Regions from separate parts of the Paenibacillus riograndensis SBR5 genome, predicted to be linked through region 2. Evidence: predicted binding sites of a transcription regulator. Region 2 holds the regulator's gene; the other holds the start of a gene.
The links. Region 2 encodes Rex, which represses fermentation and respiration genes when NADH is low (regulators of the CRP and FNR family bind a similar motif). Its sites were predicted from a motif close to TTGTGAAATATTTCACAA; they were not measured.
Positions count from the first base shown of each region.

Region 1: the regulator Rex is predicted to act here: its motif matches at 7,340-7,357, upstream of PRIO_RS31405 (formate/nitrite transporter family protein).

Region 1 is NZ_LN831776.1:7,424,516-7,440,722, reverse strand. Features, by position in the region: gene PRIO_RS31435 (FAD-dependent oxidoreductase) at 1-1,327, shown strand, start outside; gene PRIO_RS31430 (DUF3243 domain-containing protein) at 1,514-1,852, shown strand; gene PRIO_RS31425 (LLM class flavin-dependent oxidoreductase) at 2,015-3,040, shown strand; gene PRIO_RS31420 (glutathione peroxidase) at 3,153-3,629, shown strand; gene PRIO_RS31415 (formate--tetrahydrofolate ligase) at 3,862-5,502, shown strand; gene PRIO_RS31410 (FAD-dependent oxidoreductase) at 5,827-7,191, shown strand; gene PRIO_RS31405 (formate/nitrite transporter family protein) at 7,457-8,284, shown strand; gene PRIO_RS31400 (molybdopterin-containing oxidoreductase family protein) at 8,561-10,666, shown strand; gene PRIO_RS31395 (MFS transporter) at 10,785-11,996, shown strand; gene PRIO_RS31390 (GNAT family N-acetyltransferase) at 12,073-12,603, shown strand; gene PRIO_RS31385 (MOSC domain-containing protein) at 12,584-13,228, shown strand; gene PRIO_RS31375 (GNAT family N-acetyltransferase) at 14,541-15,089, opposite strand; gene PRIO_RS31370 (DUF2164 domain-containing protein) at 15,118-15,363, opposite strand; gene PRIO_RS31365 (glutamine--tRNA ligase/YqeY domain fusion protein) at 15,594-16,207, shown strand, end outside.
Region 2 is NZ_LN831776.1:5,144,595-5,160,801, forward strand. Features, by position in the region: gene PRIO_RS21780 (hypothetical protein) at 580-777, opposite strand; gene proB (glutamate 5-kinase) at 1,221-2,324, shown strand; gene PRIO_RS21790 (glutamate-5-semialdehyde dehydrogenase) at 2,347-3,594, shown strand; gene proC (pyrroline-5-carboxylate reductase) at 3,712-4,578, shown strand; gene PRIO_RS21800 (DnaD domain protein) at 4,732-5,487, opposite strand; gene asnS (asparagine--tRNA ligase) at 5,508-6,803, opposite strand; gene PRIO_RS21810 (acetate/propionate family kinase) at 6,826-8,034, opposite strand; gene PRIO_RS21815 (3-hydroxyacyl-CoA dehydrogenase family protein) at 8,031-8,903, opposite strand; gene PRIO_RS21820 (AAA family ATPase) at 9,036-10,538, opposite strand; gene PRIO_RS21825 (hypothetical protein) at 10,531-11,073, opposite strand; gene PRIO_RS21830 (cell wall elongation regulator TseB-like domain-containing protein) at 11,507-12,025, opposite strand; gene PRIO_RS21835 (amidohydrolase) at 12,071-13,372, opposite strand; gene PRIO_RS21840 (redox-sensing transcriptional repressor Rex) at 13,359-14,012, opposite strand; gene dinG (ATP-dependent DNA helicase DinG) at 14,330-16,207, opposite strand, start outside.

The DNA of each region.
Region 1 (16,207 bases), 2.3 Mb from region 2:
CCCGCTCACGGAGCAGGCGCGCGCCCGGGCGGGGTTCAATCCCGGAAATGCCTGGGTCAGCCGTCTCTCACATGAACCGCGCACCGCACTGGCGGTGCTCCGGGATATGCTGGCCCCCTATGTGCACAGCGGGCGGCTGCAGATATGGACCGGATATAAGCCCGTGCAGGCCGAGACAGACGGGGATGAGGTGATTTCAGTAACGGTGTGCGGGCAGGATGGAGATAGGCTGGTGCTGACAGGCAGCTATTTTTTGGATGCAACCGAGGAAGGGGATGTGCTGCCGCTTGCAGGCGTGGAGTACGTAACCGGCGCAGAATCCGTTGCCGAGACCGGGGAGAGACACGCGCTTGCGGGTCCGGCGAATCCCCGGGATATCCAGGCGTTCACGCATTGCCTGGCGCTCGACTATAACGAGGGTGAAGATTATACGATTGCCAAGCCGCGGGAATATGACTTCTGGAAGAACTATCAGGCTGATTTCTGGCCGGCTCCACAGCTGAGCTGGACCGTTCCTTCCCCCTCAACGCTTGCGCCTGTGACCTATGTGCTTTTGCCGGAGGAGGGGGCAAATCCGCTGTTTACTTACCGGAGATTGGCGGACCGCAATAATTTTCAGCCCGGGACCTACAAGACGGACCTCAGCGTGGTCAACTGGCCGCAGAATGACTACTGGCTCGGACCGATTGTTGACGTTGCTCCGGAGGAAAGGCACCGCCATCTGGAGAGAGCGAAGCAGCTCAGTCTTTCCCTGTTGTATTGGATGCAGACAGAGGCTCCCCGCAAAGATGGCGGCATAGGTTACCCTGGCCTTCGTCCGCGGCCGGATGCGACGGGAGCGCCGCATGGACTTGCACAGGCTCCGTATATCCGTGAAGGACGCCGTATCCGCGCGGAATATACGATTCTGGAGCAGCATCTCAGCCCGGCCGGCCGTCCCGGCGGCAAAGCCGAGAAATACCCGGATACTGTTGGCATCGGCAGCTACCGGATTGATCTTCATCCCAGCACGGCGCTGCGGACCTTCATCGACATTCCTTCGCTGCCGTTCCAGATCCCGCTGGGGGCGCTGATCCCGGTTCGGGTGAACAACCTGATCGCTGCTGCCAAAAACATTGGGACCACGCATATCACCAATGGCTGCTACCGGCTTCACCCGGTGGAATGGAACATTGGAGAGGCTGCAGGCATGCTGGCGGCCTATTGTCTGGATAACGGGACTACTCCCCGTGGGGTGCGAAATTCCCCGCAACAGCTGAGCAGCTTCCAGACCCGCCTGCGCAATAACGGGTTTGAGCTGGAATGGCCGTCTATTGGTGCGGTCTAGGCAGGGTCAGGGCGTGCATAATCGGTATGATGAATCAGGATACCGAAGAGATCTTCTGCGGGCAGGCTACGGCAGTCCGTGCAGGTGTGTCTTACAGCTGCAGCCGCCGGTTCTGATGGTTCATCTCCCCGGCCCCTGGTTAAGTAGTGGGAAACCATGAAATTACCAGTGAGAGGGGAGCTTCAGATGTCCGAACATAATCATGTGGTGAACAAGGATGGAAATGTGACGATGGCTAAAGTGAGTGACGCCCTTGACCGGATAGAGCCCGAACAAAAAGACGTTATCCTGAAGAATTTCGAAGATTTCAGATCTTATCTCAGAAAGCGTATCCAATTGGCGCAAAAAATTGGGTTGGGCGAAGAACAGCTGGCCGCAGCGGCGGAGAAAATCGCCGACTATTTGGCCGCGCATGAGGAACCTCGCAACAGCGAGGAGAAGCTGCTGCTGGAGCTGTGGAAGGTCGGCAGCAAGGAAGAGCGCCAACGGCTGGCGCATATGCTGGTTAAGCTGGCCCGGAATTGAATAGAGCTGTTTTGCGCTAGCGCTTATCTAAAGTGCATAGGCTGGACAAAGATCCTTCTTCGGGTGGCTGGGGGAGGATTTTTTGCCGTAAAGAAGGCAGAGCAGGAAATGCCAGGTACCCGAATGTTATAATGGGGAGAAAATTGACTTGGAGATGCGCTGATGATGAAATTAAGCATACTGGATCAATCGCCGGTCTCGGAGGGCAGCACGCCGGCGGAGGCTTTGGCTGAAACCGCAAGTCTAGCCATAGAGGCGGACCGGCTGGGCTATCACCGCTTCTGGGTCTCCGAGCATCATGCGGCACGCGGGCTGGCCGGTTCGAGCCCTGAGGTGCTTATGGCACATCTGGCTGCGGTAACCTCAAGAATCCGCATCGGTTCGGGAGCTGTGCTGCTTCCCCATTACAGCGCGTATAAAGTGGCCGAGAACTTTCGCGTTCTCGAAGCCCTGTACCCCGGCCGGATCGATCTTGGGCTGGGCAGAGCTGCAGGAGGCGGGGCGCTCGCCGCAAGAGCGCTCCAGGAGAACCGGACCGGCGGCAGCGCTGAGCTGTACGAATTGCAGATTCAAGATCTGCTCAGCTATCTGTATGGCGCTCCGGATCAGTCGCACCGTTTTGCCGGGCTGGAGACCAGCCCGCAGATCAGCACTGCGCCGGAGCTCTGGCTGCTCGGGTCCAGCAGGGAAAGTGCTGCCCTTGCCGCCAGACTGGGGACCGGCTATGCATACGCCAGGTTTATTAACAGTGCAGGGGGCAGCATGGCGGTCCGCTCTTTCCGGAGCAGCTTCCGCCCGTCTCCTGCAGCTTCTGCGCCCCAGGCGCTGGTATCGGTGTTTGCCGTATGCGCCGAGACTTCCGCAGAAGCGGACCGGCTGGCTGCCAGTATGGATTTGTCCCTGGTTCAGCTGGAGAAGGGCCATGTCTCGACAGGCACGCCTTCTGTGGAGACGGCACTGGGCTACAAGTATACGCCGTATGACCGGTTCCGGATCGAGGATAACCGCCGGCGAATGGTACTTGGATCACCGGACGAAGTGCGGCGGCAGTTTACAGCGCTCATGGAGGAATACCAGTGTGAGGAAATTATGTTCGCTACGCTTATGCACCGCTATGAGGACAAGCTGAGATCCTTGCGGCTGATAGCCGAAGTCTGCGGATTGCGCGGAGGGGCCGGGGTGAATTAGCCGCAGCCACGGTGCCGTGAATTTTGGATTTCTGCGGCAATGAGTTAAGATGAAGAATGGCTGGACAGCGCATCGCCGTTAGAAAAATCCACGGATGAAGGGGAGAAGCAGGATGTCTATTTACAGTTTTGCAGGCGTGAAGCCTTCGGGTGCAGAGGTGCCTTTCAAGGATTATGAAGGCAAGGTGCTGCTGATTGCCAACACGGCCAGCAAATGCGGACTTACACCACAGTACGGGGATTTGCAGAAGCTGTATGAGCAGTACGGCGACAAGGGACTTGTGGTATTGGGTTTTCCCTGCAACCAGTTTGCCGGACAGGAGCCGGGCACCAGTGAAGAAGCAGAGGAGTTCTGCCAGATTAATTATGGCGTTACGTTCCCCATTTTTGCCAAAGTGGATGTGAACGGGCCGGATGCCAGTCTGCTTTTTCAATACTTGAAGGGCCAGCAGCCGGGAGAAGGCGGGAGCAGTGACATTCAGTGGAACTTCACGAAGTTCCTCGTCGACCGGAGCGGCAACGTGGTAGCCCGTGTGGAACCAAAGGAATCACCTGAAAGCATGAAGGAACAGATAGAAGCATTGCTTTAGAACAATTAAGGAGACGGCGAAGCCGTTTCTGTGTGCCGACTTAACTTGAGTTTTCCTCCCGAATAGCGGCCTTTGCCGGGTTTGGGAGGATTTTTCGTATGGGGATCTATGAAAATTATCCTTGACGCTTTTCAGGGACACTGTATCCTTTGAAGAGGAATGTAGATCTTGGAGAAGTGCATAGAGTGAATGGTGAAGCAGGATAATAACGGCAGGAGGGTTTTAAAACGGCATGAGGTTAATTACAGAGGTGGCATCGGCAGCAGGAATTCATGAGGAGCATCTGGAGCTGTACGGCAAATATAAAAGCAAGCTGTCGCCATCCCTTTGGGATGAGCTTAAGCACAATCAGGACGGAAAGCTGGTGCTGGTCACCGCGATGAATCCGACTCCGGCCGGCGAAGGCAAAACGCTGACGACCATCGGACTGTCCCAGGCGCTGAATGCAGCGGGGGTTAAGACCGTAGCGGCGCTGCGCGAGCCTTCGCTTGGTCCGACCTTAGGAATGAAAGGCGGAGCCACTGGCGGTGGCAAGGCGCAGATTGTTCCGGCGGATGAGATCAACCTGCATTTTACAGGCGATATACATGCGGTAACTTCGGCGCATAATCTGCTGTCGGCCATGATCGACAATCATCTTTTTCAGGGCAACCTTCTCGGATTGGACCCTCAGCGCATTGTTTGGAAACGTGTAATGGATATGAATGACCGCAGCCTGCGCAGCATTGTGACGGGTCTCGGCGATGGCAACGGTACGGTGCGGGAGAGCGGTTTCCAGATTACAACTGCCTCCGAGATTATGGCGGTGCTGTGCCTGTGCGACGGTCTTGCCGATCTCAAAAAACGCCTCAGCCGCATGCTGGTCGGATATGACCAGTCGGGCCAGCCGGTCACGGCAAAGGATATCGGGGCAGTGGAAGCCATGACTGCGCTGCTGAAGGAAGCTGTGAAGCCCAATCTGGTGCAGACACTGGAGGGGACACCGGTAATTGTGCATGGCGGGCCTTTTGCTAATATCGCCCATGGCTGCAGCAGTGTAATCGGTACCCGTTATGCGCTGAAGCTGGGTGATGTGGTGGTGACGGAAGCAGGCTTCGGGGCGGATCTCGGCGCAGAGAAGTTCATGGATATCAAATGCCGTCAAGCCGGGCTTACTCCCGCCGCTGCCGTGCTGGTGGTGACCGTGAAATCGCTGAAATACAACGGCGGTGTGCGCAAAGATGAGTTGCATCAGACGAACCAGGCCGCCCTGCTCTCCGGCATTTCCAACATGGAGCGCCATATTGAGAATTTGGGCAAATTCGGCGTTCCGGTGCTGGTGGCGCTTAATCACTTCGAAGGAGATGCCCCCTCGGAGATTAACGATGTCCTGGAGGCCTGCCGCCGTCTCGGCGTACCCGCAGCCGTTTCCAGGGTATGGGCGGAAGGCGGCGCCGGAGGGCTGGAGCTTGCCATGGAGCTGAAGAAGCTCTTGGAGCAGGGAGAAGGCCAACCCGCGGCATTTGCTCCCTTGTATGAGGACAATCTGGACATCCCGGCCAAAATCAAAAAAATCGTCACCGAAATTTACCGTGGCGCTGAGGTGGCCTTCTCGCCGGCAGCAAAGCGCAGCCTGGGCATGATTGAGAAGCTTGGCCTCCACCAGCTTCAGGTCTGCATGGCTAAGACTCCGTACTCCTTCTCGGACCAGCCAAGACTGCTGGGAGCCCCCGAGGGCTTCACTATGGGTGTCCGCGATATTACGTTGTCGCTGGGCGCAGGCTTCGCTGTAGTCATCACCGGCAATATCGTTACGATGCCTGGACTCCCGGCCCAACCGGCGGCAGAAGGCATTCAGGTAGACCTGGACGGTGTCATTAACGGTTTAGAGTAACTAGGTTATATAAATTCACAGGCTTAAGCCCCCGTATTTCTGCGACTGATGCAGAGGTAAGGGGGCTTTGCTGCGTCTGCGTTGAAGGTTCCCTGCTCCTTCCTGCTGTACAGCAGACATAATGTACCCGTTCCGGGGAAAACTAATGCAGCTGCAGGGTGGACCTGAAGGACTAAAATCCGCAAAAGTTGTGAACGTTGTGAGAAAAATCACAAAAAGGCTTGTAATGTGAGAAAAATCACAATATAATCAACTCATAAAGTGAAATAAATCACAACTATAGAGAAAATAAATGAATGCCCACATTTGGAGGAGGAAGAAACCATGAAAGTAGCAGTCATTGGATGTACCCATGCCGGAACCGCCGCAATTGTTAACACCGCCCAGCTTTATCCTGAAGCCGAGATTACAGTATATGAACGCAATGATAATATTTCTTTCCTGTCGTGCGGGATCGCGCTTTATGTAGGGGGAGTAATCAAGGACCCGCAGGGGCTGTTCTATTCTTCGCCGGAAAAGCTGGCTGAGCTTGGTGTCAAGACGAACATGCGCCATGAAGTTACCCGGATCGATACGGACCGCAAAACCCTGCGTGCCCGCAATCTGGCAACAGGCCAGGAATTCGATGACTCCTATGACAAGCTGATTATGACCACCGGCTCATGGCCAATTGTTCCGAAGCTGGAGGGCATGGAGCTTGACGGTATCCTCCTGTCGAAGAACTACAGCCATTCCAACACCATCATCGAAAGAGCACAGCAGGTGGACAGAATCACTGTTGTCGGCGCCGGATATATCGGAGTCGAGCTGGTAGAAGCTTTTCAAATGAACGGCAAGCAGGTTACGCTGATCGATGGCGAGGATCGTATCCTGAGCAAATACCTGGATGAAGAATTCACTGCACCTATTCAAAAATCACTGGAGGATCACGGAATCACTCTGGCGCTTGGCGAGAAGGTCAGCTCTTTTGCAGGAGAGAACGGTAAAGTAACCAAGGTCATTACCAGCAAAGGCGAGCATGAGACAGACCTGGTGATCCTCTGCATCGGATTCCGTCCGAATACCGAGCTGCTGAAGGGCAAAGTGGATATGCTTCCTAACGGTGCAATTATCGTCAACGACTACATGCAGACCAGCCTTCCGGATATCTATGCTGCGGGCGACAGCTGCGCAATTCACTATAATCCGACCGGCAAAAATGCTTACATCCCCCTGGCAACCAACGCAGTGCGCATGGGAACGCTGGTAGCCCGGAATCTGGTGTCACCAACCATTGCCTACATGGGCACACAGGGCACTTCGGGGATCAAAATTTATGAAGACAATATCGCCGGAACCGGGCTGACGGAAGATGCGGCCAAAGCGGAAGGCATGGATATTGAAAGTGTCCTGCTGACCGACAACTACCGTCCTGAATTTATGCCAACCTTTGAGCAGGTGCAGTTAAAGGTGGTATATGACCGCCTGACCCGCCGCATACTCGGCGCTCAGATTATGTCCAAGATGGATCTGACGCAGTCGATCAATACCGTGTCGGTATGCATACAAAATAAAATGACAGTAGACCAGCTGGCATTTATCGATTTCTTCTTCCAGCCGAATTACAACAAACCATGGAATTTCCTGAATAGCGCAGGCCTTCAGGCCTTACCCGCAACAGTTCCCCATAAAGAAACTGTAACGGTCTAACCCTGCAGCCTGCCCCATAACCGGAGCCGAATGAAGGCTCCGGTTTTTTGATGCGCCCCGGCACAAATGTATCTTTTTGGCGGACTGGCCGCTTCCACTTGAATAAAAACATTCCGCATTGGATACTTTTGTGGTAAATTTGACATGTCAGTGAAAAGTTTCACTTAGTTTTTACATAAGTGATTTTTATCACGTAATTGTCTTAGTCGACACGCTACAATGACATAAAGGAACAAATTTTAAGTATTAAAAGGGGATAGGAATCATGGCTTATAACAAACCGCAGGGGATTGCCGAAGTCACGGTGGAGAACGGAATTAAGAAAGCACATAATCCGCTCAGCACTGTACTTATTCTTGGCTTCTTGGGGGGAGCGTTTATCGCGCTCGGATTTTTGCTGGACATTCGCGTAATTGCAGGCGCACCGAAGGAATGGGGCTCCATTGCGAATTTTATCGGGGCTTCCGTATTCCCGGTAGGTCTGATCATGGTGCTGCTGGCCGGAGGGGAACTGCTGACAGGCAATATGATGGCGGTGCCGCTGGCATTTATGTCCAAGAAGATTTCATTCTGGGAAACGATTAAGAACCTGGTGCTGATTACCATCAGTAACTTCGCAGGCGCCTTGTTCGTCGCATATTTCTTCGGCCACGTTGTCGGCCTCACCGCAGACGGCGTGTATCTGGATAAACTGGTGGATATGGCCGGACACAAGATCGATGCCACCTTTTTGCAGGCGTTTGTTTCCGGTATCGGTTGTAACTGGCTCGTTGCTCTGGCCGTATGGCTCTCTTACGGAGCGGATAACTTCAGCGGTAAAATCCTCGGAATCTGGTTTCCGACCATGGCCTTTGTAGCCATCGGCTTCCAGCACGTTGTAGCCAACATGTTCCTTATCCCTGCTGCCATATTTGAAGGACATTTCACCTGGTCCCAGTACTTCAGCAATTTTGTCCCGGTCTGGCTCGGGAACCTCACAGGCGGTGCAATCTTCGTGGCATTCGCTTACTGGATGGCTTACCTGCGCAAAGCGCCGGCGGCTGTTCAACCGGTGGAAGGCATTTCTGCTGCCGGTGTAAAAAAACACGCATAACCTCCTGGCCTGCCCAGGTCTGGCGGACCATCAGCACTCTCCGGAAATCTCCGGGGGGTGTTTTTTTTGTTATTCCGGCTACAACAAAATTCGCCGTGCATATCCGACTCGGGGGAACGAAATCGGGCTCACGGCGAATTCATAGGGAGTGTTTCATATGCTCTATTACCCAGGCATACTTGGAACGAATCAGTTTGTTCCCGCCTATTTTCTTTACGTGGAGCAAATGCGGTTATAGAATATACATATTCAAGCCGCAAAGGAGGACTGCAGCCCATGAGTTACAGCGGAGATGGGGTTTTCCCGGCGGTATGCCCGCTGGATTGCCCCGACACATGCGGACTTCTAGTGCATAAGCAGAATGGCAAAATCATTAAAGTGGAGGGCAACCCCGAGCATCCGGTGACTAAAGGGGCGATCTGCAACAAGGTGCGGCATATGGCCGAACGGGTGCATCATCCCGAGCGGCTGCTGCAGCCCCTTCGCCGTACAGGGCCGAAGGGAAGCGGTTCTTTCACGCCGATCAGCTGGGAAGAGGCCATAGGCGAAATTACCGGGCGTTTTAAGGAGCTGTCGGCGGATTACGGGCCGGAGAGCATCCTTCCCTACAGTTTCTACGGAAATATGGGGGTGCTCAGCGTTGACGGGATGGACCGGCGGTTTTTTAATGCGCTTGGTGCAAGCCGTTTGGAGCAGAGCATCTGCAACGCTGCCGGCAGCGCAGGCTGGAAATATACAATGGGCTTCAACGGCGGGACCAGCCCTGAGGATACGGTGAACGCCGACCTGATCATCGTCTGGGGCGGCAATATTGTCAGCACGAGCATGCATCAGGTCGTCTATGCCGAGCAGGCCCGCAAACGGGGGGCGAAGGTAGTTGTAATCGATGTGCACCGCAACCGCACGGCCCAGTGGGCGGACTGGTTCCTGCCGCTGTATCCCGGCACGGATACAGCGCTCGCGCTCGGGCTGATGCATATCCTGTTCCGTGACGGAATGACGGATGACGCTTTTCTTGAGCGTTATACAATCGGCCATGAGGAATTACGCAGCCATGTGCTCGCCTACCCGCCCGAGCGGGTCGCGGAGATCACAGGCATTGCGGCAGCGGATATCGAGAAGCTGGCCAAGCTGTATGGGGAAGCCAAGGTCTCGCATATCCACATCGGCAACGGCCTCCAGCATCACGATAACGGCGGCATGAATGTGCGCACGATCGCCTGTCTTCCGGCACTTACCGGTGCCTGGCTGAAGACCGGCGGCGGAGCGATCAAGGGGAACGGCGGCTATAGCTCCACGAATGACCGGGCACTGACCCGCCCTGATCTGCGCCCGAACCGCCGGACACGTACAATTAATATGAACCGGATCGGTGAAGCGCTGGAGCTGAAGGAGCAGCCGGTGATGGGGATGTTCGTCTACTGCAGCAATCCTGTGGTGGTAGCCCCCGATGCGGAGCGGGTACGCAAGGGATTTGCCCGCGAGGATTTGTTCACGGTTGTGCATGATCTGTTCATGACCGACACGGCTCTCTATGCCGACATCGTGCTGCCGGCAACATCCACGTTTGAGAATGTGGATCTGTATACTTCCTATTGGCATCACTATATCCAGCTTCAGGAGCCTGTGCTGGATGCGCCCGGGGAATGCAAGAGCAATGTGGAGGTCTTCTCGCTGCTTGGCAAGGCGATGGGCTTGGATGCGGAGGCGTTCAGCGAGTCCCCATATGATATGATCCGTCAGGCGCTGGATTATCCGCGCAACCCTTATCTGAACGGGGTAACGCTGGAGCGGCTGACAGCCGAGCGGTTCGTGAAGCTGGATATGTCGCCGCAAGCGGATTATCTGGACAACCTGCCGACTCCCTCCGGCAAAATCGAGCTGTATTCAAAAGCTATGGAGCTGGCAGGACTGCCGCCACTGCCGACATACACGCCGCTTAAGGAAGGCTATGACGGTCAGCAGCGGCCGCAGCCTGGAACGGCGTACCCGCTCATGTTCGTTTCACCGCCGAACCATAATTTCCTGAACTCCACCTTCTCCAATGTGGAGAAGCACCAGCGGATGGAGAAGCGGCCGACACTGCAGATTCACCCCGAAGATGCTGCGGTGAGGGGAATCGGGGAAGGCGACGGGCTCACCGTATATAACGGCAGAGGCAGTATCGAGCTGTGGGCGATGGTAACGGACAAGATGCTGCCCGGCACTGTCATCAGCCAAGGTCTGTGGTGGGAAGGCAAAGGACACAAACAGAGAGTCAATGTGTTGACGCCGGACCGGCTCGCCGATATGGGGAACGGGGCGACTTTTTTCTCAACTACTGTAGAAGTGAAGCGTAGGGAAGAAACACAGTCCAACGGAGAATCTGTTGGGTTTAAATGATGTGTTTTATTTGAGTGACGCGATAAAGCGTCAATTCATATGCTTGCCCTTGACCCTGTTTTAGGCTGATACTGGATGAATTAATGACTCATAGTTTACAGGGGATGAAAGACAAGATATGAAGTTTTTGCAAGCCTATCCTAAAGAAATCAAAGTATTTCTGATTGCCAGCTTGATTAACGCAACCGGCAGTGCGCTGATGTGGCCGCTCGTGACCATGTACGTATTCGATGAGCTGGGACGGAGTATGAAGGATGCCGGCCTCGTCCTGTTAATTCAGGCTCTCGGGGGGATTGCCGGCCAGCTGCTGGGCGGTTCGCTGTATCACAAGGTCGGTGTCAACCGGCTGATTGTAGGGGCCTTGGCCCTAACGGCCTTGTCCTTGTTCTCCATTCCGGCGGCAAGCAGCAACTGGCATTTATTTATCGTTTTGATGGGATTGTTCGGATTGTTCAATTCGCTGTCGCTGCCGGCGATCCAGGCATTTGTCGGATTCCGGTTTGCCGAGCAGCGTGCGGAGCTGTTTAACATCATTTATGTTTGCAATAATATAGGGGTAGCACTGGGAACATCGCTGAGCGGGTTTTTGGGCAATTATATGCTGAGCTTTGTGCTGAACGGTGTGACTTCGGCTGTGTTTGCCGTCTTTTTCTTTTTTTATCTGCGCAAAGTAGGGACAGCCTCACCTCACGAACAGACCCGGAAAAAGCAGCCGCAGCCCGCACAATCCGGCTGGAGGCTTATGGGTCAGATAAGGATCTATCTATTCATGTCTGTCGGTTCCATGTTTCTGCTGATCGGCAATTCAATCTGGAACACCGGCGTGTCGCCGTTTATTATCTCCGAAGGCTGGCCTAAGCAGACTTACGGGTTTCTGTGGACGCTGAACGGGATTCTGATCTTTGCCGCGCAGCCGCTGGTCAGTCTGATCAAACGCTGGTTTGCAGCGACCTCAACGGCGCAAATGACGGCCAGTGCCGTGTTTTATTTGAGCGGTTATGCGGTGATTCTGCTCATGCCGAGCTATGCCGGCCTGTTTCTGGCGATGCTGCTGGCGACGCTGGGGGAGATGCTGATCTCCCCGGCAATGCCGTCATTTATTTCGGACCATGCAGACCGCAATGCGCCGTTCTATCTGGGGCTGAGCGGCGGCATCGGCGCAGTCGGCAGAGTGGTCGGGCCTTATCTGATGGGCGTCCAGTTCGACAATGGAGGTCTTGCGCCGACGGGGTGGCTGGCTTGCGGGATGGCTGTGCTGTCGGTGGGATTCTTTGGATTACATGCATACATGAACCGCACCGCCCGTACACTGGGACGAAATGCGGCATAAAATTGCAGCGGGAGCATGCTGTTAAGGCAGCTGCGGTCTTCCGCGTGATTTGAGTATGGCAAGGAGTGTAGAAGCAATGCCACAACTGAACTGGGATGCCTTAACGATCCGGCCCTCGGAAATCAGGGATGTCCGGGAGCTGATCGTACTTGATAATATGATCTGGACTGAGGATACATCACCCGGTCCGTTAATGTGGCGCTCACGGGAAGATTATCTAATGCATGCCCCTCCCGGTTCTCAGCTGGTCGCTCTGAAGGATGGTGAACTGTGCGGGTATGTCGGCTTTGGCTGTCCCAGCGGGATGGAGAGCAACCGTCATGTATGTGAGGTCAACATCGCGGTTCACCCGAAGTTTCAGCGAATGGGCATCGGCGGACAGCTGATCGAAGCGATCAAAAGCCATGCGGCGGAGAACCGTATCCGCAAACTGCGGCTGCGTGTGCTGTCCTGCAACGAACCTGCGCTTGCATTCTACCGCAAATGCGGCTTTGTGGAAGAGGGCCGTCTGCGTGAGGAGTTTTTTCTTGGCGGGCGCTACGTAGATGAGGTATTTATGAGCTGCATGCTGACAGGAGGGAAAGAGGATGGAAGTCATCTCGCTTAATGTAGGCAAACCCAAAACCGTCGATTACCGGGGCAAGCCGCTGGAGACAGGCATCTACAAAATGCCGGCACCCGGTAAGGTGCAGCTTCATCTGGAAGGGTTCGACGGGGACGGTCAAGCGGACCTTGTGAACCACGGCGGCGCTGACAAGGCAGTGTGTGTATATCCCATTGAGCATTATCCTTTTTGGGAGCAATGGCTGGGCAAAAAACTGGAGTATTCGGCCTTCGGCGAGAATATCACGGCCAACGGCCTGCTGGAGACGGAAGTGTGCATCGGAGATGTGTACGAGGTAGGCACAACACTGCTGCAGGTCAGCCAGCCGCGTTTTCCATGTTTTAAGCTGGCGCAAAAACACGGCCCCGCCGATATGCCGGCCCAGGTGCTGAAAACCGGGTACAGCGGTTTCTATTTCCGTGTACTGCGCGAGGGTCAGATTGCCGCTGGCGACCCAATCATCAAGCAGGAAAGCGGCAAGGGAAGCTTCCCCATCAAGCAGGTGCTCTATCTGATGGAGCACGGACGCAAGGACCAGACGGGCTTGGCGGAGCTGGCCGCGCTTGAGACCTTGTCTGCCGACACCCGGGAGAAGTTTCAGGGCTGGCTGGATACGGCGGGGAGATAAGGGGTTCGGGAGGGCTCGGACCTCCTGAGAGAATGGGGGCCATCAGAAAGGGCCCCCCGGAAGAGTCGGGACCTCCTTGGCTAGCGAGTACTTCCTGAGTTAGCAAGGACCCCTGGGCTAGCAAGGACCTCCCGAAACTTACAGGTAGGTATAACATCCTTTTTATAAGCGGCTTTTGATGCCGAAAATGAACCGGGGCAGTGTTGGCGGTTCGTGGAATCATGGTAAATTGAATGCTGTATGCAGGGAGAGCGCTGTTTGAGTGTATGGGTAGTTGGAATGCTGTATGAGTGCTGTTTGAAGTGTGAGTGCTGCGTGAGTGCTGTTGAGTGTTGTGTGGAATGCTGTGTGAGCGCTGTCTAAATGCTGTATGTATGCTTTGTGAAGTGTGAGTGCTGCTGTGAGATACTGTCTGCCGCCGCTGAAGTTGCTTGCGCCAGGTCCCTTAAGATGGTAAGTGGATTTTCTACCACTAATTTGCCGATATTCGTGCCACAACAGAGATTTAGTGGGAATTTCTCCACTTAATTTCGGCAAATCCAGTGCTGGAAGGCCGATGGGTTCAGATTAGTCATACTTTTTCCACTTAATGTTGGCGGAGGAGCCTAGAATTTTGGATTAGTGGTACTTTTTCCACTTAGTGTCTGGGTTTATCTCGGCGCACGGCCCCGTTCAAGGTAATTTCAAGTCTCCGTGGGGTACCTGCTGTTAAATAGTTCCAACTGCTGCTGTCAACTGCTGCTGGAGCTGCACGACGTACAGAAGGATTCCATCTATATTATAATTTGCAGCGGTCAAAGCCCCGGAGGAATCATTCCTCCGGGGTTTTGACCGCTGCAAATGGTTTGGATAAGCGTGCTGCCTTGCATCTGATGAGCTTGTACATACGGAAAGCGTGCTGCCTTGCATCTGATGAGCTTGTACATACGGAAAGTGTGCTGCCTTGCATCTGATGAGCTTGTACATACGGAAAGCGTGCTGCCTTGCATCTGATGAGCTTGTACATACGGAAAGCGTGCTGCCTTGCATCTGATGAGCTTGTACATACGGAAAGCGTGCTGCCTTGCATCTCGATGAGCTTGTACATACGGAAAGTGTGCTGCCTTGCATCTGATGAGCTTGTACATACGGAAAGTGTGCTGCCTTCCATCTCAATGAGCTTGCACATACGGAAATGTGCTGCCTTCCGCCTTAACGGGCTTGCACATCTATAATGAAATCCGTGATGCTGCCGCGGCAAGCCCGCAGCCTGTACTTTCTCTGTATCAGCCTTCAGGCAGCAGCCTATTCTGCCCTCAAGCTATATAACCAATTAGCCCAGGAGCTTCCACTCACTGCGCAGCAGCCCGTAGACAGCGTGATTCACGTAGCCGGACGGAAGCTTTTCTGCCTGGCGGATCACGCCTTCGAACACGAAGCCCAGGCGCTCAGGTATCGCCCGGCTCGTCCGGTTGCCGGTAGCGCAGCGGATCTCAACACGGTTGAGATCCATTTCAAGCAGTGCGTAGTCCACGAAGACCCGGCAGGCGCTGGTCATGTAGCCTTTACCCTCATAGCCTTCACCGAGCCAGTAACCTATGCCTACTGAGCGGTTGTGCCAGTCAATCTCGTGGTATCCGATGATGCCGGCCAGTTCTTCCCGGACCCATATTCCGGCAGAGAAGCCGCCATTTTCGCTGCCTTGTCTGACCGAATTTTTGATAAAAGTCTCCAAATGAGCCTGCTCCGTAACACCGTCCACCCAAGGCAGCCACTGTCTGAGCCGGGCGCGCGAGCGCTCTACCAGCGCGAACATAGGGCGTGCGTGCTCAGGCATTAACAGCTTCAGCTTAAGCTCTTCGTCAATGACATAATTAAACATGAGGCTGCCCCCCTCTGCGGTTCAAAGATTAACGTTTCTTCCATTCCAATGCGTAAATGTCGTCCTCCAGTGATTGCATCCGTTGGCCTACCAGCGTGCGGCAGTCGCCCAGCGCTCCGTTATAAATCGCCGGTCCGAGCTCCTGCAGGAAAAATTCCAGCAGGTTGTCCGCAGCCAGATGGCCGATGCTCTCTCCCCGTTCGGCTTCGAAGTAGGCCCGGATATTCTCGGTGATAATCTCCCGCTGCTCTTTGGGCAGCTTGATTGGCTTCATGAATAAGTCCCCCTCGTATAGCATTTATACAGATACATACACTATAATCCCCATGCTACTCCATAGCCGGGAAATAAGTCAAAACACCATGAACGAACCAGCCTGTGAAGCTGGATTTTCGCGCCGTTTCTCTTGACTTTTATTGAACATTCCCCGCTTAACGGGTATATTAGTAGGAAACATGTTCATACAAGGAAGTAGTAATATTACAGAATGAAAGGTTGATAACTGTGGAGAACCGTGGAACACCCTCCAATTTCATCAAGAATGTCATTACCGAAGATCTGAGCTCGGGAAAAGTAAAGGAAGTGGTTACCCGCTTTCCACCGGAGCCTAACGGTTATTTACATATCGGTCATGCCAAAGCGATCTGGATTAATTTCACCCTGGCAGATGAATTCGGCGGCAAGACACACCTCAGATTCGACGATACCAATCCGCTCAAAGAGGATACGGAATATGTGAACTCTATACAGGAGGATGTAAAGTGGCTCGGCTATGAATGGGATGAGCTGCGGTTTGCTTCGGATTATTTTGGGGAAATGTACGAACGGGCAGAGCTGCTGATTCAAAAAGGAAAAGCGTACGTCGATGACCTGACGGCTGACCAAATCCGTGAACATCGCGGTACGCTGACCGAGCCGGGGGTGAACAGCCCATACCGGGAGCGCACCATCGAAGAGAATCTGGATCTGTTCCGCCGGATGCGGGCAGGAGAATTCAAGGATGGCGAAAAGGTGCTGCGCGCCAAAATCGACATGTCCTCCCCGAACATCAACCTGCGTGATCCGGTCATTTACCGGATTTCCCATTCCCATCATCATAATACGGGCGATGCTTGGTG
Region 2 (16,207 bases):
CACTAATTCCGCTAATTCCGCCATTAGACAAGAAAAGTGGCCCAATTAGATTTACTTTTTCCACTTCACTCTCAGGATTTCTTGATTTCCGGAAAAATAAGGTCCCTTTTTCCAACTAGCACCTGCGAAGAAACCGGTAAGCAAGTGTGAGTTGGAATTAGGATATTTGACCTCGGCCTTCGGCGCTCCAACAACGGTATTTCTGCCGTTGTTCGCTATAAATTCGTCCAAAGGTATTTGGAGGTTATGAGATCCGCATTTGTTGTACAACGTACAAGATGTTCATCCATTCGGTCTGCTTAAGACACACTTTGTTGTATTCCGTGCAAGATTTTCGAGGGTTAACACTACAGAGAACACAGGCTTCTTCTTTACACTGCTAAACTTCCAGGCTGTCCACATTTTTGGTATTGAATAATTTCCTGTTATAAGTAAAGCCCTTCCGGCTCACCTATGTGGCTGGAAGGGCTTTTTAAATAAATGAAGCTTTACATAGCGAGCACCATAACGGTTCTTACTATCTCTCATTGAAACGGAACGCCTCTTGCCGAGAGCTCCGCAGCCGTTTCGGCCTGCTGCTTATTTACGCAGATTATGCTGTGTGATCAGGCGGTTCTGATCATCGGACAACCGGGCTGTGCTCTCGTCGACCAGACCTTTTGTGCGTGAATCCACGGTGTTCTCCTCAACAAATTCCCGCATCGCCTTGTTTTGAACCTCGGCTGCTTCTATGGAATTTCGCTTCTGTTCCTGCTGGACGTTGTTGTTCTTACCCAAGTCTATCCACCTCCTGGTAACAGATTATAAGTATTTTACCCCATCCCCCATAGGATAAACATCAGATTCACGTCTGCGCTCCTGGAAAAAATATTACCGCCGGGACTCTTTGCAAACCTGACTTCTCCATGGTATTCTAAATGTCAAACAGTGAAACGTGTTGACGGGACCAGTACGAATAGACGATTATCCGCGCTCAGAGAGTGAATTCCGGCAGGCTGGAAGAATTCACCGCGGTTGTCCGTTCAGAATTCCTATCCCCGAGCGGCCTGCCCCGGCAGGACGGAAACTCCCGTTATGAGAATGAAGTCGGATGAACCCTCATCAATGAAGGTGGTACCGCGGAAGTTAACAAGCTTTCGTCCTTTGCTAAGTCTAAGGATGGGGGCTTTTTGTCATTTCCAGCGTGAAATATTGTAAAATCAAGAAGGAAGTGAATGACATTGACGACAAGAATCGTGGTCAAAATCGGCAGCAGCTCGCTTACCGGACCTGAAGGCGGGCTGAACCGTAAAGCGGTTGCTTTCTTTGCCGCTGAAATCGCCGGGCTGCAGAAGGACGGCTGTGAAGTGCTGCTGGTTACCTCCGGAGCTGTAGCTGCCGGATTCCGGGCCATCGGATATCCCGCACGCCCCAAGCTGCTGCATGAGAAGCAGGCGGCGGCAGCGGTGGGCCAGGTGATGCTGATGCAGGCCTATCAGGAGGCTTTTGCGGAATATGGCATTCCTACCGCGCAGATCCTGCTGACAAGGACCGACTTTTGCAGCCGCCGGGCCATGAATAATGCTGTAATGACGGTAGAAGAGCTGCTCCGGCAGGGAGCTGTGCCCATATTCAACGAAAATGATACCGTTTCGGTAGATGAGCTGAAATTCGGTGATAACGACACCTTGTCCGCGCTGGTGGCCAATCTCCTGAAAGCTTCCCATCTTCTCGTTCTGACGGATATGGACGGCTTGTACAGCGGAGATCCGCGCAAGCATCCGGGAGCCACGCGGTATGAGCGTGTTGAGGAGATTACCCCGGAGATTTATGCCATTGCCGGGGGAGCAGGCTCCAGTGTAGGCACTGGCGGCATGCGCTCCAAGATCGATGCGGCCAAAATCGCCACACGCGGCGGAGTCCCCGTCTTTGTAGGCAGAGCAACCGAACCCGGCGATTTGCAGCTGGCAGCGGCAGGCACCGGCAAAGGTACCTATTTTGACACCACGCTCTCTTCCCTGCCGGTTAAGAAACAGTGGCTTGGCTTCATGTCCACCCCGCTGGGCTCCCTGTATGTAGATGAAGGTGCAGTAGAAGCGCTGCTCCATGGCGGGCACAGCCTGCTGCCGGTTGGGGTTAAGCGGATCGAAGGCAGCTTTCATTCCGGTGATGTGGTAGAGGTCCTTGGTCCGGACGCCAGGCTGCTCGGGCGGGGAATTGTGAATTACGACGACTCCCAGCTGCGCACGATCCAGGGGCTGCCCAGCAATCAGATTGTGCCGAAGCTGGGCGAGGTTCACCGGCTGGAGGTCATCCACCGTGATGAATGGATTACGTTGCGCTAACAAATCTTTTAGGAGGGTTAATATGAGTGAGGTTGTTAACAAGGCAGCATTAGCTAAAGAAACTGCAGGTGTGCTGGCCAGCCTGAGCACTGCAGACAAAAATGAGGCCTTGCGGATCATGGCAGAAGCCCTGATCCGTGAAGCCCCAGCCATTATCGCCGCCAATGCTGAAGATTTGGAGCGTGGACGGCTGGGCGGCACTCCTGAATCGATGCTGGACCGTCTGGCACTGGATGTCAGCCGGATCACAGGCATCGCAGAAGGGCTTCAGCAAATAGCCGGGCTTCCGGATCCTATTGGCGACCGCCTGGAAACCTTCGAACGTCCAAACGGGCTGTATATCGAAAAGATCCGCGTTCCGCTGGGTGTCATCGGCATTATCTATGAGGCGCGGCCCAACGTAACCGTAGATGCCGCCGGCTTATGTCTGAAAACCGGAAATGCCGTTGTCCTGCGCGGCGGCTCCTCCGCTTTGTCATCCAACCGCAAAATTATCGAAGTGCTGCACCGGGCACTTGACGAAACGGCTATTCCAAGCCAGGCGCTGCAGCTGATCGAAGATCCGAACCGCTCCTCCGTGGATGAAATGCTGAAGCTGAATGGACTGCTTGATGTCATAATCCCACGCGGCGGGAGCGCGCTGATCCAGAACGTCGTACTCAACGCCACAGTACCCGTCATCGAAACGGGAGCAGGCATATGCCATACCTACCTTGATGCCGGCGCTGACCCGGAAATGGCATTATCCATCAGCTTGAACGCCAAGGCCCAGCGCCCTTCTGTCTGCAACTCCATGGAAACGCTGCTGGTCCACAGGGACTATGCTGCGGAGCATCTTCTTCCTTTAGCAGAAGCCTTCCGCAAGATCCCTGTGGAATTGCGGGGCTGCCCGGAGACCACAGCTCTGATTCCATGGGCATTGCCTGCGGCCAGAGAAGATTTTGCCACCGAATACAATGACTATATTCTTAACATCAAAATTGTCGGTGGCCTGGACGAGGCGTTGCAGCACATTGCCGAATTCAGCACCAAGCATTCCGAATGTATTGTAACCAGGGATGTCGGAAACGCCGAGCGTTTCCTGCAGGAAGTGGATGCCGCCGCTGTCTACCATAACGCCTCAACGCGTTTCACCGACGGTTTTGAGTTCGGATTCGGGGCAGAGATCGGCATCAGCACCCAGAAGCTGCATGCCCGCGGCCCTATGGGACTGCCGGCGCTGACATCATCCAAATACAAAATTCACGGCTCTGGACAAATCCGGGGATAAGCAATAATTACTGTGAAGCCTATATAGATTGAACTTGAAATCTGAATAGGCTTCATTTTGGGTAATGATTCAAGTTCAAATTATATCGCTCACAAACTTTTAGGGGGACAAATAGCCATGTGTCAGCAGCCTGCAATTCCATTACTTAATCACCAGATTGTTTTTTACGGGGCGGGTTCGATGGCGGAAGCGATTGTGCGCGGGATGATTGCCCGCAATGTCGTGGAGTCCGGCAATATCGTGATGCTGAACCGCAGCAGCAGTGAACGCCTGAGCGAGCTGCGCAGCCGGTACGGGGTCCTTGGCAGCAACGACCCTGAACAAAAAAATGAATATCTCCGCACAGCCCCGGTCATCGTGCTTGCCATGAAACCCAAGGATGCTGCCGAGGCTCTCCGCAGCCTGGGCCCCCTGCTCTCCCCGGATCAGCTGGTGATTTCCATGATCGCCGGGATGACCATCCGTACGATGCAGGGCTTGCTCGGCAAGTCCCAGCCGGTAGTCCGCACCATGCCTAATACATCCAGTTCCATTGGGCTGGGGGCAACCGGCATCGCATACTCCAAAGAGGTGGACGAGCAGAGCCGCCGGACGGCGCTCAATATCTTCGAGGCTGTCGGATTAACCTCGGTCATTGATGAAGAGCGTATGGAGACCCTGACGGGGATTTCGGGCAGTGGTCCAGCGTACATTTATTACATGATGGAAGCGATGATCGCCGCTGGAATCCGTGGAGGCCTGCCGGCTGAACAGAGCAGAGAGCTTACGGTTCAGACTGTCCTTGGCGCGGCCCGAATGGTGCAGCAGACCGGTGAAGAACCAGCCGCCCTGCGCAAAAAAGTGACCTCGCCGAACGGCTCCACCCAAGCAGCTCTTGAAGTGCTTGAGAAGGGTGATTTCTTCGAGACGGTAATTTCCGCTGTGAACCGCTGTGCCGAACGCTCCCGTGAAATGGGTCTGGCCCTTGAAAAAGAGCTCTCATAAACGATGGATCATGTAAAACCATAAGCGAATCTATAAATCTCAAATCGAAAACACCCGTACTTCCAGGCTGAGACAGCCAGGTAAAGTACGGGTGTTTTTTATTAAATATTAGACTAATTCGCTGTGCGCTATAATGTCTTTCCGGGAATCCTTTTATCTTCCGCCACCGCGGAACTTCTGGGTATAGGTTTTGACATCCTGGGCATTTTTTACCCGGTTGCGGGCCCACTCCAGGAGGATGCGGTCAATATAGCGGAAATGAATCTTTCCGGCGAATACGGACTCTTTTAGAGCCAGCAGAATCAATTCTTCCGGGTAATTGTCCTGGTCTACCCAGCCGGAGATGGTTTCACATTCCATCGGGGACAGCGGACGTCCGAATTCCTTCTCAAAAATGGTGAACAGACTGCGGTTCTCTTCAGCGTCCTTGCCCGCTGCAGAAGTGAACGCTCTGCCGTATCCGCCATCCGGAGCAGGAGCTCCGGCATGCAGGCTTGGCACAGTGCCAGCAGGCTTGCTGCTGCCCTGGGCCGGGTCCTGAGCAGCTCCTGCCAAAAATGCGCCAAGCTTGCCGTACAATCCGGAGAAATTATAGCGTTCATAGTGGATATCTCTCAGCTCATCGATGTCTTCATCAATGCTGATGAAGCCTTCCTTCATAAGCTTCTGCAGTTCTCCTGCTATTGCTGCAATACTCCGCCCCGTCACCGTCTGCAGTTCCTCCAGGGAAGGAAACTCCATTCCCTCCACTTGGCGGAAAGAGAGCAGATGAATCAGCAGCATCGCTTCACTGCCGGTCAAGTTCAGCTTCCGGTAATACTTCAAGAGCGCGTAAGGAATGACGGCCATCCCGTTCTGGAGGCCAAAAGACACGCCTTCGCCCCAGGCATTCCATGCTTTGCCGTCCATGCGCAGCCCCCTTTGCCAGCCTATGGGTACAGACGGTACAACGTACGAGGGAACGGAATCGTTTCCCGCACATGGTCCAAACCGCAAATCCAGGCCACCGTCCGTTCAAGTCCAAGACCGAAACCGGAGTGCGGCACAGAACCATATGTGCGCAGATCCATGTACCATTTGTAGGCATCCATTGAAAGATTATGTTCCTTGAAGCGCTCTTCGAGCAATGCCGGATCGTCGATACGCTGGGATCCGCCAATGATCTCCCCATAGCCTTCAGGAGCAATCATATCCGCGCAGAGCACAACCTCAGGGCGTTCAGGATGCGGCTTCATATAGAATGCCTTGAACGAGGCCGGATAATGCGTAATGAAAACCGGTTTGTCATTGGCTTCTGCAATCGCCGTTTCATGCGGTGCCCCGAAGTCTTCACCCCAGGCAATCTCATATCCTTTTTCATTCAGGAACTTGATCGCATCATCATAGGTGATCCGCGGGAACGGCGCTTTGATATTCTCCAGCTTCGAGATATCGCGGCCAACCGCTTCCAGCTCTGCACGGCAGTTCTTCAGCACGGACTGCACTACAAAGCTGATGAATTCCTCCTGCACACGCAAGCTTTCTTCATGGTCGGTGAAGGCCATTTCCGGCTCAATCATCCAGAACTCGATCAAATGACGGCGGGTTTTGGACTTCTCGGCACGGAAGGTCGGACCGAAGGAATAGACACGGCCGAGCGCCATAGCCGCAGCTTCCATGTACAGCTGTCCGCTTTGCGTCAGATAGGCATCTTCTTCAAAATACTTGGTGTGAAACAGATTGGTAGTTCCTTCTGCCGAAGTTGGCGTCAGGATTGGCGGATCTACTTTTGTAAACCCGTTCTCGTTGAAAAATTGCTGGACCGCGCGGATGATCTCCGCACGAATCACGAGCACTGCCCGCTGCTTCGCGGAACGAAGCCAGAGATGACGGTGATCCATCAGGAAATCCACGCCATGCTCCTTCGGGGTGATCGGATAATTCTCTGTAAGATGCAATACTTCGATACCCGTTACAGTCATTTCATAACCGGATTGACTGCGCGGCTCCTCGCGGATGATTCCGGTCACGTACAGCGAGCTTTCCTGGGTAAGGCTTTTGGCATCATCCCATACTTGCTCCGGTACTTCCGATTTCACCACGACGCCCTGGATATAGCCTGTACCATCCCGGAGCTGCAGGAACTGAATTTTACCGCTGGAACGCTTGTTATTGACCCAACATCCAATCACAACAGCCTCTCCAACATGCTCATTCACGTTCTTGATTACACTCTTGTTAGCCATGCCTACTGATCTCTCCTCTGATTTAGCCGTTAATTCCTTGCACAATGCGATACGTATCGCGTGCAATGACAAGCTCTTCGTTTGTCGGAACCACGAGCACCTGCACCTTGGACTCTACCGTAGAGATACGGCGCGGATCACCGGAGCGGACCTTATTGGCTTCAGCATCCAGTTCAATTCCAAGGAACGTAAGGTTATTCAGCACTTTGGCACGCAGCACGGCGGCATTCTCGCCAACACCGGCAGTAAATACGATTACATCTACCCCGTTCATCGCTGCAGCGTAAGAACCGATATACTTCCGCAGACGGTACTCATACATATCAAAAGCAAGCGTAGAGTTAGGCTCGCCTTTTTCCGCACCATCAATAATATCACGCATGTCGCTGCTGACGCCAGAAATAGCCAAAAGGCCGCTGTGCTTGTTCAGCATCGAATTGACTTCACCCACGGACAGCTCTTCCTTGTTCATTACATAAGGAACGATAGCCGGGTCCAGGTCACCGCTGCGGGTACCCATCATCAGACCTTCAAGCGGTGTCATCCCCATTGAAGTATCGATAGACTGGCCGCCGTCAACGGCAGTCACGCTCGCACCGTTACCGATGTGGCAAGTAATGATCTTGAGGTCTTCCAACGGACGCTCCAGATAATCGGCAGCAGCTTTGCTGACGAAATCATGGGATGTGCCGTGTGCGCCATAGCGGCGGACCTTGTATTTGTTGTACAGCACTCTAGGAATGGCATACATATAAGCCTTCTCAGGCATCGTCTGATGGAATGCAGTATCAAAAACAACAACCTGCGGCACGCCGGGCATGTTCACTTCAGTTGCTGAAATCCCCATTACTGCAGCCGGATTGTGCAGCGGTGCAAGGTCAAACAGCTGGCGGATTTTGGTCTTGGCATCGGCATCAACCAGTGCGGAAGCCTTGAAGAATTCGCCCCCGTGAACTACGCGGTGACCCACAGCATTGATCTCGTCGATCGAAGAGATTACGCCGTGTTCCTTGTCGGTCAGACAGGCAAGCACTTTGCGGATCGCTGTATTGTGTTCAAGAATTTCGCTGACTTCGGTAACTTCCTGTTTGCCGGTCGGCTTATGGTTCAGAATGGAGGAATCCATCCCGATGCGCTCTACCAGACCTTTGGCAAGCACGGATTCATCAGTCATATTGTAAAGCTGGTATTTCAAAGAAGAACTGCCTGAGTTAATAACTAGAATATTCATATACGGTCACCATCCTTGTCATACTTGAAGAAGCCTTCGCCTGATTTCATGCCCAGTTGTCCCGCGCGCACCATTTTCTTAAGAATCGTGGAAGGACGGTATTTCAGCTCACCGTACTCACGGAACATATTTTCCAGGGCGGCAAGAACGGAATCCAGACCAAAACGGTCAGCCATTTCAAGCGGCCCATGCTGGAACTGGTAGCCGATGCGCATAGCATCGTCGATATCTTCAGGAGAAGCCACACCCTCTTGCAGGACATGCATAGCTTCGTTAATGAACAGGCAAATGAGGCGTGAAGATACAAACCCAGGGGATTCGTAAATCATTACGCCTTTTTTCTCAACAATTTCATCAACAAAGGCTTTGGTATCTTCAAAAGTGCTGTCGGAAGTTTTCAGTCCGCGCACAATCTCAACGAGATCCACCTTCGCTACCGGATGTATGAAATGCATGCCGATGACGCGTTCCGGGTACATTGTAGAACTGGCAAGCTCAGTCAAGCTGAGTGTAGACGTGTTGCTGGCCAGAATAATGTGGCTCGGACACACCTGATCGAGCTGATTGAATACCTTTTGCTTCGCTTCCAGGTCTTCGGTGATGGTCTCAATCACCATATCACAAGAGCTGAGTTCTGCGAAATGTGTCACTTTTTGAATGCGGCTGAGAATAAGCTTCTTTTCGGCTTGGGTAATTGCCCACTTCTCCAGCTGCTTGTCGAGACTTGTCTCGATCATTGCATAAGAATAGTCCAGTCTTTCAGCGGTTTTCTCCACCAGCATTACATCCAGGCCCTTGGCTGCCAGCATTTCAGCAATCCCTTGACCCATTGTGCCACCACCGATGACACCAATTTTCTTAAAATTCATCTAAAAGTCTCCATCCTTTCAGGTATCTATACTTTTGTATTGTACCTTGTCTGTCGTAAAAAATAAGTAGCCCGACATATAATAATATCTTAGCATGTCTGAAAAGTAAAAAAAAATAACCGGCATAAAGAATTATGCCGGTAAAAGGACACTGTCACGAAATTGACAACGAAATTGCTCTCCGGAGAGAACTTCTTCTTTCATTAAAATGTCAAGAGAGTAATCAAATACATTCCGCTGCTTGCCGAGCAGCTCATGCGTACGTACCATTAACTCGTCCAGAATTTTACTGTTTTCCTTCATTAATTCTTCTGTGGTAACCATTTGCAGATTCGCGATGCCCAGAGAGGTTAGCCCTGACTTCATCATCGTCTCCACAATATTGAGCGCCTGGTCAAAGTCCCCTCGTGATCCTGTGCTTCGGCCGCCGTAATACATTTCTTCCGCCACAGCGCCGCCCAGGGCAATCATAATCTGATTTTCCAGGTAATCCTTAGTGTACAGATACTGTTCGGTCTGCGGATTATGCCGCACGTAGCCTAGCGCTTGTCCACGGGGTGTAAGCGTAACTTGGCTAACGCTTCCCGGACGCAGCAGCTCGGCCATAATGGCATGTCCCAGCTCATGGATAGCTACCCGCTTCTTCTCTTCGTGGTTGGTTTCCCGGTCCGTCTTCTCGCCCATCATGACCTTGTCGATTGCGAGCGAGAGATGGCGCTGCTCCACTTGGGTCAGGTTCTCGCGCATCATGTAGATCGCCGCTTCGTTCATCACGCTCTCAAGCTGGGCGCCAGAGAAGCCATAAGCCTCTTCCGCGATCTTATCCAGGTCGACCTCTTCATGCAGCGGCTTGTTCTGGGCATGCAGATCGAGGATGGACCGGCGGCCCTTCTTGTCCGGCATGTCTACCTGGATATGACGGTCAAAGCGGCCGGGGCGCAGCAGCGCCGAATCCAGCATCTCCTTGCGGTTCGTTGCCGCAACCAGCAGGATGCGCGGCGTATCATTGTTGTAAATCCCGTCCATCTCCGTCAGCAGCTGATTGAGCGTCTGGTCATATTCACGCTGCTGTCCGCCTTCGCGTTTGCCGCCGATGACGTCAATTTCATCGATAAAAATAATCGCGCTTTGTTTATTTTCCTTGAGGGCACGCGCACGCGCATCTTTGAACAGATCGCGGACACGTCCGGCGCCGACACCCACATACATCTCAACGAACTCGCTGCCTGATGCGGCTACGAATACGGAGTTGGTATAATGGGCTGCCGCTTTGGCCATCAGGGTCTTCCCGGTTCCCGGAGGGCCTGTAAGCAGAATCCCCTTCAGCGGGCGGATGCCGAACTTGCTGATTTCTTCGTGGCGGATCAGGAAATCCAGCGCTTCGCGCAGCTCCTGCTTGGCATTGTCCTGTCCTCCGATTTCTTCAAAGGTCAGCTTCGACGGGCCGTTCTTTTTACGTTTTTTGTCTCCTCCGGCATTGACGGTCAGCCCCCCGCGCAGATGGGCAATGAGCAGAAGTGCGCCAACCATGCCTGCGGCGATGATCACGGGGAAAATATTAATCCCGACAAAAGCCATAAATATCACCAGCACAGGAACAAATCCGATTAATACCTCTTTCCAGAACTTAGGCATTATTCCACACTCCCATCGTTGCCGCAGCACGTGGCAAAATCATAAATTTGCTTTTCTTACCGTCGCTCAGGCTCACATATACGTTATTGTCATCAATTTCAGTTGCTGCAGTTACACTGCTGTATTTGGAATTCTGGGCTTTCAGTTCATCCAGCTTCGCAGGAATTAATGTATATTTACGGCTCTCCATGGCTTCAGCAACCGAGAACATCGCCTGGTCCCAATATTCATCCAGCAGTTCGCTGGAATGCTGCTCCACATCCAGTTTCAATGTACGGCCGTCAATCGCCGATCTGCCTTCAGTATTTACATACTGCACCAGCTCGCGCAATTTAGTGCCCGGCTGCAAATCAAGTTTCAAAGTGACCTCATTGCGTTTAATAGAGATATGGGAGTCATTCACTCCCTCATAAGCAGAGACAATTTTTTGCAGCGGCTCCTGCACCACGAACTCCCGGTAGGAATACCAGCCGCCAAACAAAAGCGCAGCCGACAGCAGAGACGTTAGCAGTACTGGCATAAGACGTAGTTTCAAGAAACGTCCTCCTCTCAATGATAAGAAAAATGTGAAAAAATATAATAAATTTTATTAAATAGCGTGCCTAATGCTCTTCCGAGACTAGCATGCTCTTAAGCATGCCGTAGTACAAATAGTAGTATATCACAGGTGTATATACGAATTCGAAGAAAAGTGTGAATATATTTAAAATTTTCAGTACTAATTTTTGGGCAAAATGACAGCCCGTTTCCCCTTATATCGACAGCAACGACCGCAACGATTAGCGCTGCGGCCGTTTTGGCGATGCTTAAGATATTCCCATCTTTATCACCAGATGCTGCTGGTTCTGCCTCAAAGATATATACCCGCAGATATATTCGACTCTCTACTGAATACGCTAATTTCCTAAATGTTAAAAAAGCAGGCAGACAAATACTTGTCCACCCGCTCAATATGGGTCGTGCGCTTATTATTTTTTCGGCAGGCTGTAGCCGTCCCCAATCGCATTTCCGTCCGCAAAACGGTAAAACTTGTAATAATAGCGTCCCTCCAGCTTATAAAACAGCTGCCACACATATTCTCCGTTGTACACACCCGGCAGCAGGCGCTTAATGGTGCTCCCTGGTAAGTCTGAGGCAATGATGGAACGGATCTTCTGCTCCGACATGCCTTTGGCCACTTCTTCAGCGTATACACCATTGTCTCCCCCTGCAGGCTTGCCGTCCCGTGTAAAGCGGACCCAGACCATCAGCTCCGTCCCGGCTGCGTTACGGCCTGTCATTACCCAGTAAATCGAATTTTCATCCCAGACGGACTTCTGGGCCCGGGTCACCTCTGTCAGTCCTGCTCTGGCTTCAGCAATCTCTGTGGCTGCGCTGCGTTCGCTCCACTGGTCTTTCATCACATAAGCATAGAACTGGCTTAGTCCGAACAGAAGGAGAAGAACCAGGAGTATCCCCAGCAGAAGCCATTTTCTTCTTTTCTTCAAAGTACAGCTCCCTTTCTTTCAAAATGCCTCACCGATCATGTTCATTTACCGCTTCAGCAGGCCCTCAAAGGTCTCCTGCGCCTTGCGGCGGATTTGTTCCTCATCCAGCGTCAGGCACTGCCCATGCTTCACAACCTGCTTGCCGTCCACCCAGACATGCGCAACATCCTTGGCGCTTGCCGAGTAAACGGCATGGGACAAGAGATCCGTATGCGGCAGGAAATGCGGCTGGTCGATATCCAGGGCAATGAAATCCGCCTTCATTCCCGGAGCAAGCCGTCCGACTCCTTCCAGAAAAATCGACTGTGCGCCGTATTCAGTCGCCATCAGCAGCGCTTCCTGTGCCGGAACCGCCGTCGGGTCACCGCTCACGCCTTTGTGGATCAAGGCGGCAAGGCGCATCTCCTCAAACATGTCGAGATTATTATTGCTCGCCGCGCCATCGGTGCCAAGCGATACCGTGACTCCTGCACGCAGCAGCTCAGGAACCCGGGCTACTCCGCTCGCCAGCTTCAGATTACTGCCCGGGTTATGGGATACCCCTACATGGTAACGGGCCAGAATCTCAATCTCTTCATCGTTCAAATGAACACCATGAGCGACCAGGGACGGGCGGGTGAACATTCCCAGCTTCTCCAGATGCGCCACCGGACGCAAACCGTAATCGGCCGCATTCTGCTCGACTTCCCGCCGGGTTTCCGACATGTGGGTATGCATAGGCAGGTCCAGATCATGGGCGGCTTGCACAAACTTCACAAAAAACTCCGGCGGACAGGTGTACGGGGCATGCGGTGAAATCATCGTTGTGATTCTTCCGTCCGCTTTTCCGTGCCAGTTCCGCGCAAAAGCAACCGCTTCCGCCAGCTTATGGTTCTGCACGTCCTCCGGACAGAGCCCGATCACCCCGCGCATCAGCACGGCACGGATGCCTGATTGCTCGGTAACCTCGGCCACACGGTCCATGTGGTCATACATATCCAGGAAGGTGGTTGTGCCGCCTTTCAGCATTTCCAGCACAGACAAGGCGGTGCCCCAATAGACATCGTCTCCGGTGAATTTTTCTTCCATAGGCCACATTTTTTCCTGCAGCCAATTCTGCAGCACCATATCATCCCCGTAGCCGCGCAGCAGGGACATCGCCGTATGGCCATGGGTATTGACCAGACCCGGCATGAACAGCAGACGGCTGCCGTCAATGGTCTGAGTACCTTCTTCTATGACAGGCTTGACTTCTCCTATGTATGTGATGAGATCCTTTTCTATAGTCATATAACCGCTAAGGACAGGCTGCGCCGTTCCCGGCACCAGGAAACGCCCATTTACAATTACAGTTTTATTGCTGCTCATCTTCCGCCTCGTCCTTTCCATCATGCAAATAATAAGCCAAGCTCTGCAAATCAGTAGTAAAATCAGCGGCATGAATCCGGATGTTGGCAGGCGTTTTCAAAATCACCGGTGCAAAATTGAGGATTGCCTCGATGCCTGAATCCACCAGGATATCTGCAACGTTCTGCGCTTCGCTGTCCGGTACAGTGATAATGCCGATGCGGATGCCCTGCTCGCGGATTGTGCTCCCCAGCTCTTCCATAGGCTGAACCGTCAGCGAGTTGATTTTCTGCCCGATCTTGGGGGGATAGGAATCAAAGACCGCGGTGATTTTCATCGTGTCCTTCAAATAGGCATTGTAATTGGATAAAGCGTGTCCAAGATTACCTGCACCCACGAGTGCCACATTGATCTGCTGGTCAAGCTTCAGGATATGGCGGATTTTCTCAATCAGATACGATACATCGTAACCGATGCCTTTTCTGCCGAAATCGCCGAAATAGGCCAAATCCTTGCGGATTTGCGCCGGATTCAGATCCAGCTTCTGTCCCAGCTCCTGCGAAGACACGGTGGAGATTTCACGCTTCTGGAGATCGTTCAGGAAACGCAGGTACACAGGCAGCCTGCGCACCACGGCCTCTGATATTTTATCCGATTTCATATTTTCTCCTCCTAAAAGTATTGTTAGCGTAACCTTAAATTTAAAGAGCTGCAGCTAATTAGTAATCATTCCCGGCGCCCCTTCAAAACAGAAGGCGCCTAAGGAATGATTCTCTGTACAACATCCATGAACAAACTAGCCAGCCTGCGGTGCTCTTACAACGGCATTTCTGCCGTTATTTCTGGACTAGCCGACCTTCAACGCTCCAACAACGGCATTTCTGCCGTTATTTCTGGACTAGCCCCTGCGGCGCACACCTTCTCCGCAACAGAAAAAATCATAATTTCTAAATAATTAAATTTGAACGTATAGTGGAATCAGGACACACTGCCGTCTTCAAGCCATTCGGCGATACGCGGGACCATCTGATCGGTGAGCATATGCTCCATTTTGGGTCCAGGGAGTGAGTACAGGAAGTACTTTCCATAATAAGATTCGATAACCCTGGTATCATATACAATAACAATTCCCCGGTCCTGTGCAGTGCGAACCAGTCTGCCGAAGCCCTGCTTGAACCGGATGACCGCCTGGGGAACCGACAGCTTCATAAACGGGTTCTTTTTCTGCGCCTGCAGCAGCTCAGCCTTCGCCTCAGCAAGCGGATGGTTAGGCGGTTGAAACGGCAGCCTGACAATAGCCAGACAGGTCAGCGCCTCACCGGGAATATCTACCCCTTCCCAGAAACTGCTTGTCCCGAGCAGCACGGAGGCGGCACTGTCCTGAAAACGCCGGATCAGCTTGCTGCGGCTTCCGCCCTCTACACCCTGACCCAGAACAGCGATGTCCTGGGAGGCAAGCGCCTCCTTCAGAGGATCATAGACCTGGCGCAGCATTTTATAAGATGTGAACAGCACCAGCATCCGGCCCTGGGTCGCCACTGCAGCCTCCGCCAGCGAATGCACCAGCTTATCGACAAACCGGGCATCGCCCACACTGCCTTTGACACTGGGAAAATCGCGCGGAATAACGAGAAGCGCCTGTTCGCGATACTTAAACGGCGACGGCAGCAGCGCTGTCATCAGACGCCCCTGTTCTGCGGACTCGCCCAGGCCGAGATTGTCTATCATGAACTGAAAGGATTTATCCACGGACAATGTGGCCGAGGTCAGGACAATGCTTTTCTTTTTATCGAAAAACAGATCCTTGAGCTGGGCACTGACATCCACCGGAACAGCATACAGCTGCAGCGATTTCCCGCGGTAATTCCCGCTGCCCTCCATCCAGTAGACAATATTCTCGTCGTTCAGGTTCATAAAAAACCGTACCTGCTCGCGGATCGAAGCCAAATCCTTGAAAAGCCCGCCGATATCCGTCACCAGACTGTCCGAGGACGACTGGCTCTCCGATTCGCGCATTTCGCTGAGCATCTTGTCGCCCCTGCGGATAATTTCGCTCAGGCTCAGGTTCAGGGTGTTCTCCAGTGCGGTGATTTCTTCCCAGCCCTTGGGCTGAGCACCCGGCAGAAGACGCGTAACCAGCTGTCCCGCTTCTCCTGCTGCGGCATCGCTGCGCTCAGGCAGCAAGGCAAACAGCTTGTCGCTAAGCGCATCCCAAGATTCCCTAACCGTAAGCAGATCCGGGTAGATTCTGTCGATCACCCCGCTCCATTCAGCCGCCTGTTCGTTGCCTGAAGACTGCAGGGTCTGGCGCAGAACGGGCAGCTGTCCGCTTTTGCTGTCCTTATAGAGGCGTGTAAGCGTATGGGCTACCGTGAAGTATTTCATCTGCATGCCCAGATGCTTGCCGGCAATATCCTCCAGATGATGGGCTTCATCAATAACAAGGTGCTCATACGCCGGAAGCAGCTGATGACCGGCCTTGACGTCTGCGAACAGCTTGGAGTGATTGGTTACTACAACATCAGCTATTCCGGCTTCGTGCTTGGCCCGGTGGTAATAGCATTTGCGGAACCAGGGGCAGGAACGTCCGAGACAAGAATCCGTGTCGCTGGCCACGGTCTCCCAGAAATCACCGCCGCGGCCGTTCAGATTCAGCTCCTCGTCATCTCCTGACTGGGTCTGTGTCAGCCACACAATCATTTGCGCTGCAGTAAGCGCTTCTTCCCGGGGACTCGCGAAGTCCTTTTTATTTATTTTATGTTCAAACTTGCGCAGACACAAATAGTGTCCTCTGCCCTTGAAGACCGCAGCCTTAAACGGGAATGGCACAACATTCGTCAAAAGCGGGATGTCGCG